2 linked regions of the Thalassobaculum sp. OXR-137 genome follow. The protein of the gene in region 1 interacts with the protein of each later gene in a pairwise test. Links are inferred from orthologs where the notes say so. Each region holds a gene or a part of one and is shown on either strand. Other genes may lie near its edges.

What was found.
Region 2: the proteins of glp (region 1) and mobA interact in binary tests that used the Escherichia coli proteins (3 or more experiments, as listed by UniProt). The link is inferred for Thalassobaculum sp. OXR-137 from one-to-one orthologs.

Annotation. Positions count from the first base shown.
Region 1 is NZ_CP139715.1:2,351,016-2,356,813, reverse strand. What follows is about bases 2,768-5,686. They hold glp (gephyrin-like molybdotransferase Glp), read left to right. Parts: upstream 2,768-3,556; coding sequence 3,557-4,816; downstream 4,817-5,686. Other genes in these bases: T8K17_RS10990 (metallophosphoesterase family protein), read left to right, coding at 5,595-5,686; moaE (molybdopterin synthase catalytic subunit MoaE), read left to right, coding at 5,067-5,516; moaD (molybdopterin converting factor subunit 1), read left to right, coding at 4,813-5,064; mobB (molybdopterin-guanine dinucleotide biosynthesis protein B), read left to right, coding at 3,048-3,560; T8K17_RS11015 (DUF2062 domain-containing protein), read right to left, coding at 2,768-2,926. Outside these bases: T8K17_RS11030 (hypothetical protein), read left to right, coding at 103-231; T8K17_RS11025 (LysR family transcriptional regulator), read right to left, coding at 238-1,131; T8K17_RS11020 (MFS transporter), read left to right, coding at 1,218-2,384; more of T8K17_RS11015, read right to left, coding at 2,402-2,767; more of T8K17_RS10990, read left to right, coding at 5,687-5,798. UniProt on the Escherichia coli protein: Catalyzes the insertion of molybdate into adenylated molybdopterin with the concomitant release of AMP.
Region 2 is NZ_CP139715.1:3,231,608-3,236,367, forward strand. What follows is about bases 1,966-4,760. They hold mobA (molybdenum cofactor guanylyltransferase MobA), read left to right. Parts: upstream 1,966-2,939; coding sequence 2,940-3,581; downstream 3,582-4,760. Other genes in these bases: moaA (GTP 3',8-cyclase MoaA), read right to left, coding at 1,966-2,856; T8K17_RS15255 (hypothetical protein), read left to right, coding at 3,581-3,967; T8K17_RS15260 (citryl-CoA lyase), read right to left, coding at 4,411-4,760. Outside these bases: T8K17_RS15230 (FAD-binding oxidoreductase), read right to left, coding at 1-40; T8K17_RS15235 (NAD kinase), read right to left, coding at 37-795; T8K17_RS15240 (molybdopterin-guanine dinucleotide biosynthesis protein A), read left to right, coding at 970-1,458; more of moaA, read right to left, coding at 1,813-1,965. UniProt on the Escherichia coli protein: Transfers a GMP moiety from GTP to Mo-molybdopterin (Mo-MPT) cofactor (Moco or molybdenum cofactor) to form Mo-molybdopterin guanine dinucleotide (Mo-MGD) cofactor.

The DNA of each region.
Region 1 (5,798 bases):
CCGCATATGGTGTCGCCGCATCCGACGCGGTAGGCCGTCCCCGCATCTCCCGCCCTCGGCCGCCTGCCGCGGCCCCCGCCTCAGTTTCGAAGGAGCCACGCCATGAGCCTGTCGCTGACGAGACGGGTTGTGTACCACGCCCTGGCCGGTGCGGTCGCCCTCCTCCTGCCGAGCTCCGGTGCGGCCGAAAGCCGTCGCACGGATGAGGCGATCGTCGCCGCCCGCCGGTAGGACGGTTCAGGCGAACAGGTCGAACAGGGTGTCGGCGAAGGCACGGGGGCCGACGGCGGTCGATTCCCGCAGGTACAGCAGCAGATCCAGCTCGGGCAGCTCCGGCAATCCAGCCACTTTGCCCACGTTCCGAAGGTTCGGCCCCACGGCGCTCGCCGGCATGATGGTCACCGCGATCCCGGCCGTCACCGCCGCGCTGAGCCCGAGAGAATTGGCGCTGCTGTAGACCAGACGGTAGTCCCGCCCGGCAGCCTCCAACAGCCGAAGCACCGCATCGCGATAGACGCAGCCCGGGGCGAAGAGAGCCAGGGGCAGCGGCTCGCGGGCCTCGGCCTCCGCGTCGGCGGCGGCGACCCAGACCAGCGGTTCGCGCCACAGCAGCCGCCCGCCCTCATGGCCGCAGGGCTGGGTGACCAGGGCGAGGTCGATCTTGCCGTCCTCCAGATCCGCCAGCGCCTCCCAGCTCCGCCCGCAGGTCATCTCCACCTGGACCAGAGGGCAGCGTTCGGCGAAGGCGCGCAGGATCCGGCTGACATAGATCATCGAGGTGTCGGTCACGCCGACGCGGACCTTGCCGGTGCGCGCGCCACGGTCGAGCGATCCCAGCGCCTCGTCGTTCAGCCGCAGCAAGCGGCGGGCATAGGAGAGCAGATGCGCCCCGTCGGGGGTCAGCTCGACCCGCCGGCGCGTGCGCGACAGGATGTGGCAGCCCGTGAGCTCCTCCAGCCGCTTCATCTGCATGCTGACGGCGGACTGGCCCCGGTTCAGCCGCTCCGCCGCCCGGGTGAAGCTGCGGGTCTCGGCGACCAGCACGAAAGCCCGCAAGACATCCAGGTCCAGGCTGCGCAGGGACTCGCCCAGGGTGGCGGGCGCCATCGGGGTTTTAACATCATTTTTCATGATAAATTCATCAGTTTAATTCGTTTCCAGAATGTTAGGCCCCTGGCTACCGTCGCGCCATCGCAAACCGAGCGGAGTGACCCGCGATGGCCCTCAGGCTTCTGATTCTCGTTCTGTGCACCGGCGCCATCATGGGCATCGCCGTCGGCTTCCGGCAGGGGCTGGGCCTCTATCTGCCCTTCGTCAGCGAAGGCCTCGGCGGGCGGGAGACCTTCGCCCTGGCCATGGGACTCATGAACCTGTTCTGGGGGCTGGGCGCGCCGGTGGCCGGCGCCATCGCCGACCGCTTCGGGCCCGGTCGGGTCGCCGCGGTCGGCGGTCTGACCTATGCCCTCGGTCTGTGGCTGATGATGCTGGGCGATGCCGACACCTTGCTGGCAAGCGGCGTGATGATCGGCCTGGGGCTGAGCGGCACCGGCTTCACCGTCCTGCTCGGCGCCGTCGGACGGGCGGCACCCCCGGAGCAGCGCGGCAAGGCGCTGGGCCTGGCCTCAATGGGCGGCTCGCTCGGCCAGTTCCTCGCCCTGCCCTATGTGCATTTCCTGATCGAGGGCACCGGCTGGCAGACCAGCCTGCTGATCCTGGCGGCGTCGGCCCTGCTGATCGTCCCGCTGGCCTCGGGCACCGCCGGCCGTCCGGTCGACACCCCGGGCGGGCAGAGCATGAGCGCCGCCTTCTCCCAAGCCCTGAGGTCGCGCGACTTCTGGCTGCTGAATGCCGGGTTCTTCGTCTGCGGCTTCCATCTGGCCTTCGTCGCGGTGCACCTACCGGCCTATCTGTCCGACCGCGGCTTCGAGCCGTGGCTGGGCGCGGCGGCGCTGACGGTGATCGGCTTCGCCAATATCCTGGGCAGCTACGCCTTCGGCGCCCTGGGCGACCGGTACCGCAAGAAGAACGTCCTGGGCGTGCTGTACCTGATCCGGGCGGCGGTCTTTGCCGGCTTCCTGGTCCTGCCGATCACGCCGCCTCTGGTTCTGGTGCTATCCGGCCTGCTCGGTCTCACGTGGCTCGGTACATTGCCGCTGACCAGCGGGCTCGTCGGCGCGATCTTCGGCATCCGCTACATGTCGATGATGTTCGGGCTGGTCTTCGTCGGCCACCAGATCGGCGGCTTTCTCGGCGCCTGGATGGGGGGCATCGCCTTCGACGCCTTCCAGTCCTACGACGTCATGTGGGGATTGAGCGTCACCCTTGGCGTGCTGTCGGCCGCCCTGCACTGGCCGATCCGCGAGGCCCGACCGTCGGCGGCATAGGCCGCCGGAGCCGAGCCCTACTGGGCCGACTGCGCCGCCCGGATTTCCTGCTCGCGCCGCCGGCGGGCGACCTCGAGCAGACGGACTCGGCGACGCTGGGCGCGGGCCTCCAGCAGGCGCTCAATCACCCGGCCGAGAAAGTAGCCGACCGGAAGACCGACGATCATGAACGGGATCGATCCGACGAAGATCGCCACCGTTCCGTCGCCGAGGGCGTAGACGAAATCCTTGATGTGATCGGCGTCCTTGAACTCGACCAGGCTGGCGCAGGTCATCGCCTGACAGCCGATCCAGTAATAGAACGTGTAGGTCGGCACCATCGTCAGCGGGTTGACCACCAACGACCCGACCAGGGCGATCACCCAGTCGAACATGGCCGGGCGCCAGAACCGGTTGCAGAGGAAGGCGATGAGGAAGCACATCACCGCCTGCAGACCGACGGTCGGGGAGAATCCGACCGCCATGCCCATGCACATGGAACGGGAGATCACGCCGGGCGACATGCTGGTCCGGCGCCACTGACGCAGGATCTTCCCCACCATTTTCACCTGCAATCGACGCACGCGCTTTCCCCGGACTTCACATCGCTGGCGAACCTATATTTGCGGTCCGCCCGAAACAACCTTATCCAAGCATTTATGTCGAACTCGTAAATCCGGTACGATGAAGCGCGTGTTTGGGATCGCCGGCTGGTCCGGCAGTGGGAAGACCACGCTCCTTCGGGCACTGATTCCGGTGCTTTGCGAACGTGGGGCTACCGTGTCGACAATCAAGCATGCTCATCACGATTTCGATATCGACCGTCCAGGCAAGGACAGCTACCTGCACCGCACCGCCGGCGCGCACGAAGTTATGATCGGGTCGGCCCACCGTTTCGCCCTGATGCACGAGCTGCGGGGCGGGCCGGAGCCCACGCTGAACGACCTGGTCGAGCGGTTGGCTCCCGTCGACATCGTGCTGGTGGAGGGGTTCAAGTTCGATCCGATCCCCAAGCTGGAAGTGCATCGCCCCGCCCTCGGCAAGTCACCGATCTGGCCGGACGATCCCCATATCGTCGCCGTCGCCACCGATGTCCCGCTGGCCGAATGCCCGCTTCCGGCCTTCGACCTCAAGGACACCGCCTCGATCGCCTCCATGGTGATGGAAGCCGCGGCAGGACTGGAGGTGGCGCGATGACGCGGCTGGCCGACGACTGCTTCGCCGCCGATCCCACCCCGCTCACCGTGGAAGCGGCCCTGGAGCGGATCCGGGACCGGTTGCGGCCGATGACCGGCACCGAAACCGTCGCCCTGGATGCGGCACTGGACCGGGTTCTGGCCGAGGATGTCGTGTCTCCGCTGGATGTCCCGCCCCACGACAATGCCGCCGTCGACGGCTACGCGGTGCGATCGGTCGACCTGCCCTCCGCGGGCGGCGAACTGCCCCTGGCGGGCCGTGTGGCCGCGGGCCATCCGCTGTCGGCTGAGCCTCCGCCGGGCACGGCGGTCCGCATCTTCACCGGCGCTCCGGTACCCGACGGGTTCGACACGGTGGTCATGCAGGAGGACTGCATCGCCGGCGGGGATCGCGTCCGGCTCCCCGCCGGTGCGCGCGCCGGTGCGAATGTCCGCCGCCAGGGCGAGGACGTGACGCGCGGCGCGGTGACGCTCGCCGCCGGTCGGCGCCTCGGCCCCGGCGATCTCGGCCTCGCCGCCTCGATCGGCCGCACCGCGCTGACGGTTCGCGCCCGGCTGCGGGTGGCGCTCGCCTCCACCGGCGACGAGGTGACCGAACCGGGGGAAGAGCTGCGCCCCGGCGCGGTGTTCGACGCCAACCGGCACACGGTGAAGGCCCTGCTCGCCCGGCTCGGCTGTACGGTGACCGATCTGGGTATCCTGGAAGACGACGCCGGCACCATCGCCCGATCCCTGTCGGAGGCGGCCGACGATCACGACGTGATCATGACCTCCGGCGGCGTGTCGGCCGGGGAGGAAGACCACGTCCGGGCCGCCGTCGCCGCCCATGGGCGGATCGATGCCTGGCGGCTGTCGGTCAAGCCGGGGCGGCCGGTCGCCCTGGGGGTCGTCGGCGGGCGCGCCTTCATCGGTCTGCCCGGCAACCCGGTCGCCGCTGTCGTCGCCTTCGTCACCTTGGCCCGGCCGGTCCTGCTGGCCCTGTCGGGGGCGGACGTATCCGCCCCGCCCCGCTACCCCGTGACGGCGGGCTTCGACCATGCGAAAAAGCCCGGGCGGCGCGAATTCCTGCGGGTGCGCCTGGAGCCGGGCCAGGGATCGGATCGGGCGCCGGTGGCCGTGAAGGCGGGGCCCGACGGCTCCGGCATCCTGTCGGCGCTTGCCGCCGCCGACGGCCTGATCGACCTGGCCGAGGGCTCCCCGGGGCTGGCGGTCGGGGACATGGCCGCCTATCTGCCGTTCAACGAGGTGATGCGATGAAACTGATGTATTTCGCCTGGGTGCGCCAGCGCATCGGCAGCGCCAGCGAGACCGTGGAGGCCCCGGCCGAGGCGGCCACCGTCGGGCAGCTCGTCGACTGGCTGAAGACCCGCGGCCCCGGTTACGCGGAGGCCTTCAAGGACACCCGGGCCATCCGCTATGCGGTGAACCAGGAATATGTCGAGCCCGACCACCCGGTGGCGGCCGGCGACGAGGTGGCGTTCTTCCCGCCGGTGACCGGGGGCTGACCATGGCCGTCCGCGTCCAGGAAGAGGATTTCGACATTGGCCGGGAACTGGCCGCGCTCACCGCCGGCAACCACGCCATCGGCGGGCTCGGCGTCTTCGTCGGCCTGGTCCGCGACATCGCCGGCGGCCAGTCCGTCAGCGCCATGTCGCTGGAGCACTATCCCGGCATGACCGAGCGGCAGTTGGAGGAGATCGAGCGCGAGGCCCGGGCCCGCTGGCCGCTGGATGCCACCCTGATCATCCACCGGGTCGGCGACCTCGCGCCGGGGGACAACATCGTGCTGGTCGCCTGCGCCTCCGCCCACCGGCAGGCCGCGCTGGACGCGACCGGCTTCCTCATCGACTGGCTGAAGACCAAGGCGCCGTTCTGGAAGCGCGAGGACACCCCGGACGGCGCGCGCTGGGTCGATGCGCGCGAGGCCGACGACGAGGCCGCAGCCCGCTGGGGGTGACCCACCGGATGGCCGATTGCCAGCCCGCTTCTCTCCACCGATGATCGGTCGACAGAACCGACGGTTGAGGAGAGACGCATGCGCATTGCGGCAATCGCGGATATTCACGGAAACCACCTGGCGCTGGAGGCGGTGCTGGCGGATATCGCCCGGATCGGGGTCGATCTGACCGTCAACCTGGGCGACCACCTGAGCTCGCCCCTGGAGGCGGGGAAGACGGCCGACCTGCTGCTGGCCAACGAGATGATCTCCATCCGTGGCAACCACGACCGCTGGATCCTG
Region 2 (4,760 bases), 880 kb from region 1 along the record:
TGGCCGTATTCGGGTGGGCGGTATTCGTATCGGTGGTCATGGGGCGAACTGCTCCATCAAAACGCGTTCTTCGAGATTGTGTTCCGGGTCGTAGAGCACGGTGAGCTCCACGTCGCGGTCCTCGCGGACTTCCACTTCCACCACGTCGTGCACTTCCATCACGTCGGCGACCGCGTTGATCGGGCGCTTCTCCGGGCGGATGGTCTCGAAATGGATGACCGCGCCGCGCGGCAGCAGCGCACCGCGCCAGCGCCGGGGACGGAAGGCGCTGATCGGCGTCAGGGCCAGCACATTGGCGCCGAGCGGGATGATCGGGCCGTGGGCGGACAGGTTGTAGGCCGTCGACCCGGCCGGGGTGGCGACCAGCACGCCGTCGCAGACCAGCTCTTCCATGCGCTCGCGGCCGTCGACGGAGATCCGGATCTTCGCCGCCTGGGCCGAGGCGCGGAACAGCGAGACCTCGTTGATCGCCAGTCCCTCGACCCGGGTGCCGTCGCGGCAGGTGGCGTGCATCCGCAGCGGGTGCAGGATGACCGGCTGGGCCTTCTGCAGCCGCTCGATCAGCCCTTCCTCGTGGAACTCGTTCATCAGGAAGCCGACGGTGCCCCGATTCATCCCGTAGATCGGCTTGCCGGCGCCGATGGCGGCGCGCAGGGTCTCCAGCATGTAGCCGTCGCCGCCCAGGGCCACGATCACGTCGGCCCGGGTCGGCGCCACGCTGCCGTAGCGCCGGCACAGGATCTTCTGGGCCTCGCGCGCTTCGTCCGTGTTGGCGGCCACGAAGGCGAGGGCCATACTCTTTGTATCGGCTGTCACAGCATTACTCCGTCGCCCGCCCCGTGGTATGCCCACCCTGCGGTCCGGCGGCACCATAGGCGAAACCGGGGAGGCGGTGCATCCCTCAATCCGCGCGCGCGTTCCCTCATGTCAGGTCCTCCCGGCGGGGCGGCCGCTGTTTTGGAGACCACCATGCGTATCGTGCTTTTCGCCTTCCTGATCGCGGCCGCCCTGTCCCAGTCCGTCACCGGCGCCAGCGGCGCCTGGGCGGACGAGCGGCACGAGGGCTATTACTATCCGAAGATCACCTCCACCGAGGTCTACAAGGCGCGCGTCCAGAAGCTGCGCGATTCCGACCGGGTGCGGCGACTGGGATTCGTCACCGGCATGGCCGCGGGCGCGCAGGAGAAGGCCTATGCGCCGCAGATGGCGTTCTTCGCCAAGGGCCGCGACGCGGAGAAGGCGATCCTGATCGGGCTGGAGGACGGCCGCATGGCGACGCTCTACCGGGCGCGGGCGGTGCTGGCCCTGCTGACCGCGACGGCGCGGGCGACCCCGGTGTTCCGGGATCTCGATCCGGACGGCCAGTACACGTTCCTGGATCTGTTGGCGCTGCTGGGCTTCGAGGAGCTGACGGTCAGCGACGGCCGCAGCTACGCGCACCGGATCGAGATCAAGTAGGACGGCACCTGGTGTCCCGAGTCAGGCACTCATGCCTCCCAACGACCTCGCCCTGAGCAGCCCGTGAGGGCGTGTCGAAGGGCCGGGTGCGGGTCGGGCCCTTCGACGCGCCCCTGAAGGGGGCTGCTCAGGGCGAGGTCGGGGGACAAAGGAAAGAATCCCGGAGAGTCGAATAGGCTACTACCTCTACTCCTTACGCACTCCCCGGCCTTGTGCCGGGGCAAGAGCAGTGGAACACGCGGGCGCCAGGTAAGATGACCACCTGCGCCCGGCCAAGCGGACGCCTTGCCCCGGAATAAATCCGGGGAGTGTGAAAAGGTGGTTGGGGAAGGGGGCAGGGAAAGAGCCCGTGCCTCAGCCGCCCGTCACGCTCATGTGCCGCGAGACCGCCGGGCCGCGGTGGCGGCGGTCGATGATGAAGTCGTGACCCTTGGGCTTGCGGGTGATCGCCTCGCGGATCGCGTCGTGCAGTGCACCGTCGCTCTCGCTCGCCCGCAGCGGTTCGCGCAGGTCGGCGGCGTCGTCCTGGCCGAGGCACATGTACAGCGTGCCGGTGCAGGTCAGCCGAACCCGGTTGCAGCTCTCGCAAAAATTATGGGTCAGCGGCGTGATGAAGCCGAGCCGCCCGCCGGTCTCCGCCACCGACACGTAGCGGGCCGGGCCGCCGGTCTTGTACGGGATGTCGGTCAGGGTGAAGCGCTGGGCCAGCCGCGCGCGCACCGCCGACAGCGGCAGGTACTGGTCGAGCCGGTCCTCGCCACCGATGTCGCCCATCGGCATGACCTCAATCACGGTCATGTCGTAGCCCCGGTCGCCGCACCATTGCAGCATGTCGCCGAGTTCGTCGTCGTTCACGCCCTTCAGCGCCACGGCGTTGATCTTGATGGCGATGCCGGCCTTGTCGGCGGCGTCGAGCCCGGCCATGACCTTGCCGATGTCGCCCCAGCGGGTGATAGCGCGGAACTTGTCCGGGTCCAGCGTGTCGATCGACACGTTCAACCGCTTCACCCCGCAGGCCGCCAGGTCGTCGGCGAAGCGCGAGAGCTGGCTGGCATTGGTGGTGATCGTCAGCTCCTCCAGGCCGCCGCCGTCCAGGCGGGCGCCGAGGCGGCGGATCAGCCACATGATGTCGCGCCGCACCAGGGGCTCGCCGCCGGTCAACCGCAGCTTCTTCACGCCGAGATCGACGAAGGCGCCGCACAGCCGGTCCAGCTCCTCCAGCGACAGCACGTCCTTCTTCGGCAGGAAGGTCATGTTTTCCGCCATGCAGTAGACGCAGCGGAAGTCGCAGCGGTCGGTCACCGAGACCCGCAGATAGGAGATCGCCCGCTGGAACGGATCGATCAGCGGTGCGGGTGCCGGGGTCGACAGGATTGAAGAGGTGGAGGTTTCGGTCATCATCCCCGATATATACGACCAGAATAACGGGATCGAAAGGGGTGCCGGGGAAATGGACCTATGACGCGCTCGGGATTTTCACCATGACGGATGCCATGGACGCGCGGCCGACACCCCCTCCGGCCTCCGGCGACGCCGTTCTCGGCGTGATCCTGGCCGGCGGCCTCGCCCGGCGCATGGGCGGCGGCGACAAAGGGCTGGTCGCGCTCGACGGCCGCACCCTGCTGCAGCGGGTGATCGACCGGCTGGAGGGGCAGGTCGGCGGGCTGGTGTTGAACGCCAACGGCGATCCGGCGCGGTTCGCGGCCTACGGGCTGCCCGTCGTCGGCGACACGGTGGCGGACCATCCGGGGCCGCTGGCCGGGATCCTCGCCGGCCTGGAGCATGCCGCGGCGGGCGGCTGGGACTGGATCGCGACGGTGCCGGTCGATACGCCCTGCCTGCCGGGCGATCTGGTCGACCGGCTTCGGGTGGCGCTGGCGGACGAGGCGGCGGAGATCGCCTGTGCGGCGTCGGGCGGCCGGGTGCATCCGGTGGTCGGGCTCTGGCCGGTGACGCTGATCGGCCCGCTGCGCGCGGCGTTGGCGGAGGGGACGCGCAAGGTGGAGGCCTTTGCCGGCGCCCGTCGGCGGGCGGTCGCTGAATGGCCGGCAGCGCCGCACGACCCGTTCGTCAACGTGAACGCGCCGGAGGATCTGCAGCGCATCGCGGACCGAGACAAGTGATGCAGCGGAAGCGCTTGCCCTGGGGCGCGGAATACCGCACGGTTTGCGCCATGATGCGCAAACCGATGATTCTGTTGGCCGCCTGTCTCGGGCTGGTCGCGTGCGGCGAGGAGGAGCCCAAGGGCCCTCCGATGTCGAAAATCTTCGTGCGCAACGACAGCTCCACCGAGGCCAATCTGCGCATCAAGTTCTGGTCGAAGGACTACATGAAGGTGTCCGCCGGCGACAGCGCGGAGATCGCGTTCGTCAATCAGGACGGCATCAACGCGGTCCAGGTCGAGGCGAAGACCCGCAAGCAGTGGGACGACTGCTGGGTGACCATGAATGTCGGCGAGACCATCGTGGTGTTCGACGCGGTCGAGCGCATCGGCTGCCGGGTCGAGTAACGGCACTCCCTCCCTCCTTCCCTCTCCTCTTTATCCGACTTCCTGGACGATCCCGGCGCGAGCCGGGTCGATCCAGGATCGTGCGGCCGACCGGTCCGCAGCACGATCCTGGACAGCGCCCCGGGTCAGGCCCGGGGACGCTTCCAGGACGTCGGATTTGGGGAGTGGGGAGGTAGGGAAGTAGGGAAGTAGGGAAGTAGGGAAGTAGGGAAGTAGGGGAGTAGAGGAGTAGAGGGGAAAATGGGGCGGTGGCGGCGGTCACTGCGCGAGGTCGGGCACCTCACCACCTCGACCGCTCACCTCCCCGACATTCCCCCGACACCGTCATCCTGATGCAATTCAGGATCTGCGGTGCACCGGCGCCGGGTTCCGCTAAGCTCCGACGCTGGCAGCTTGGTCCTGATTTGCATCAGGACGACGGGGGTGGGGGTATCAGGGTCGCTCTAAACCCCCGGGATCGTCCCGTCGTAGGGGATCGCCTCTTCGGCGGTTTCCCAGATCGTGCGCATCGACGGCTTCTCCTGCTCCTCGCGCACATGGCCGACAAGGCCGGCGCAGCGGGTGATGAGGGCGAAGCCGCGCAGGATCTCCGCCGGCACGCCGCAATCCAGTAGCACCGCCGCGATCGCGCCTGTCGCGTTGATCGTGATGTGCTTGCCGTAGACCCGGTCGATGGCCGCACTCAGGGACTTCAGCGCGGCGATATAGGTGCCGGACTGGCCATGCTCCTCGGCCAGCGCGAACAGTCGAATTGGGCGCGGGTCGTCCGGCTTGTGCAGGTGGTGGCCGAAGC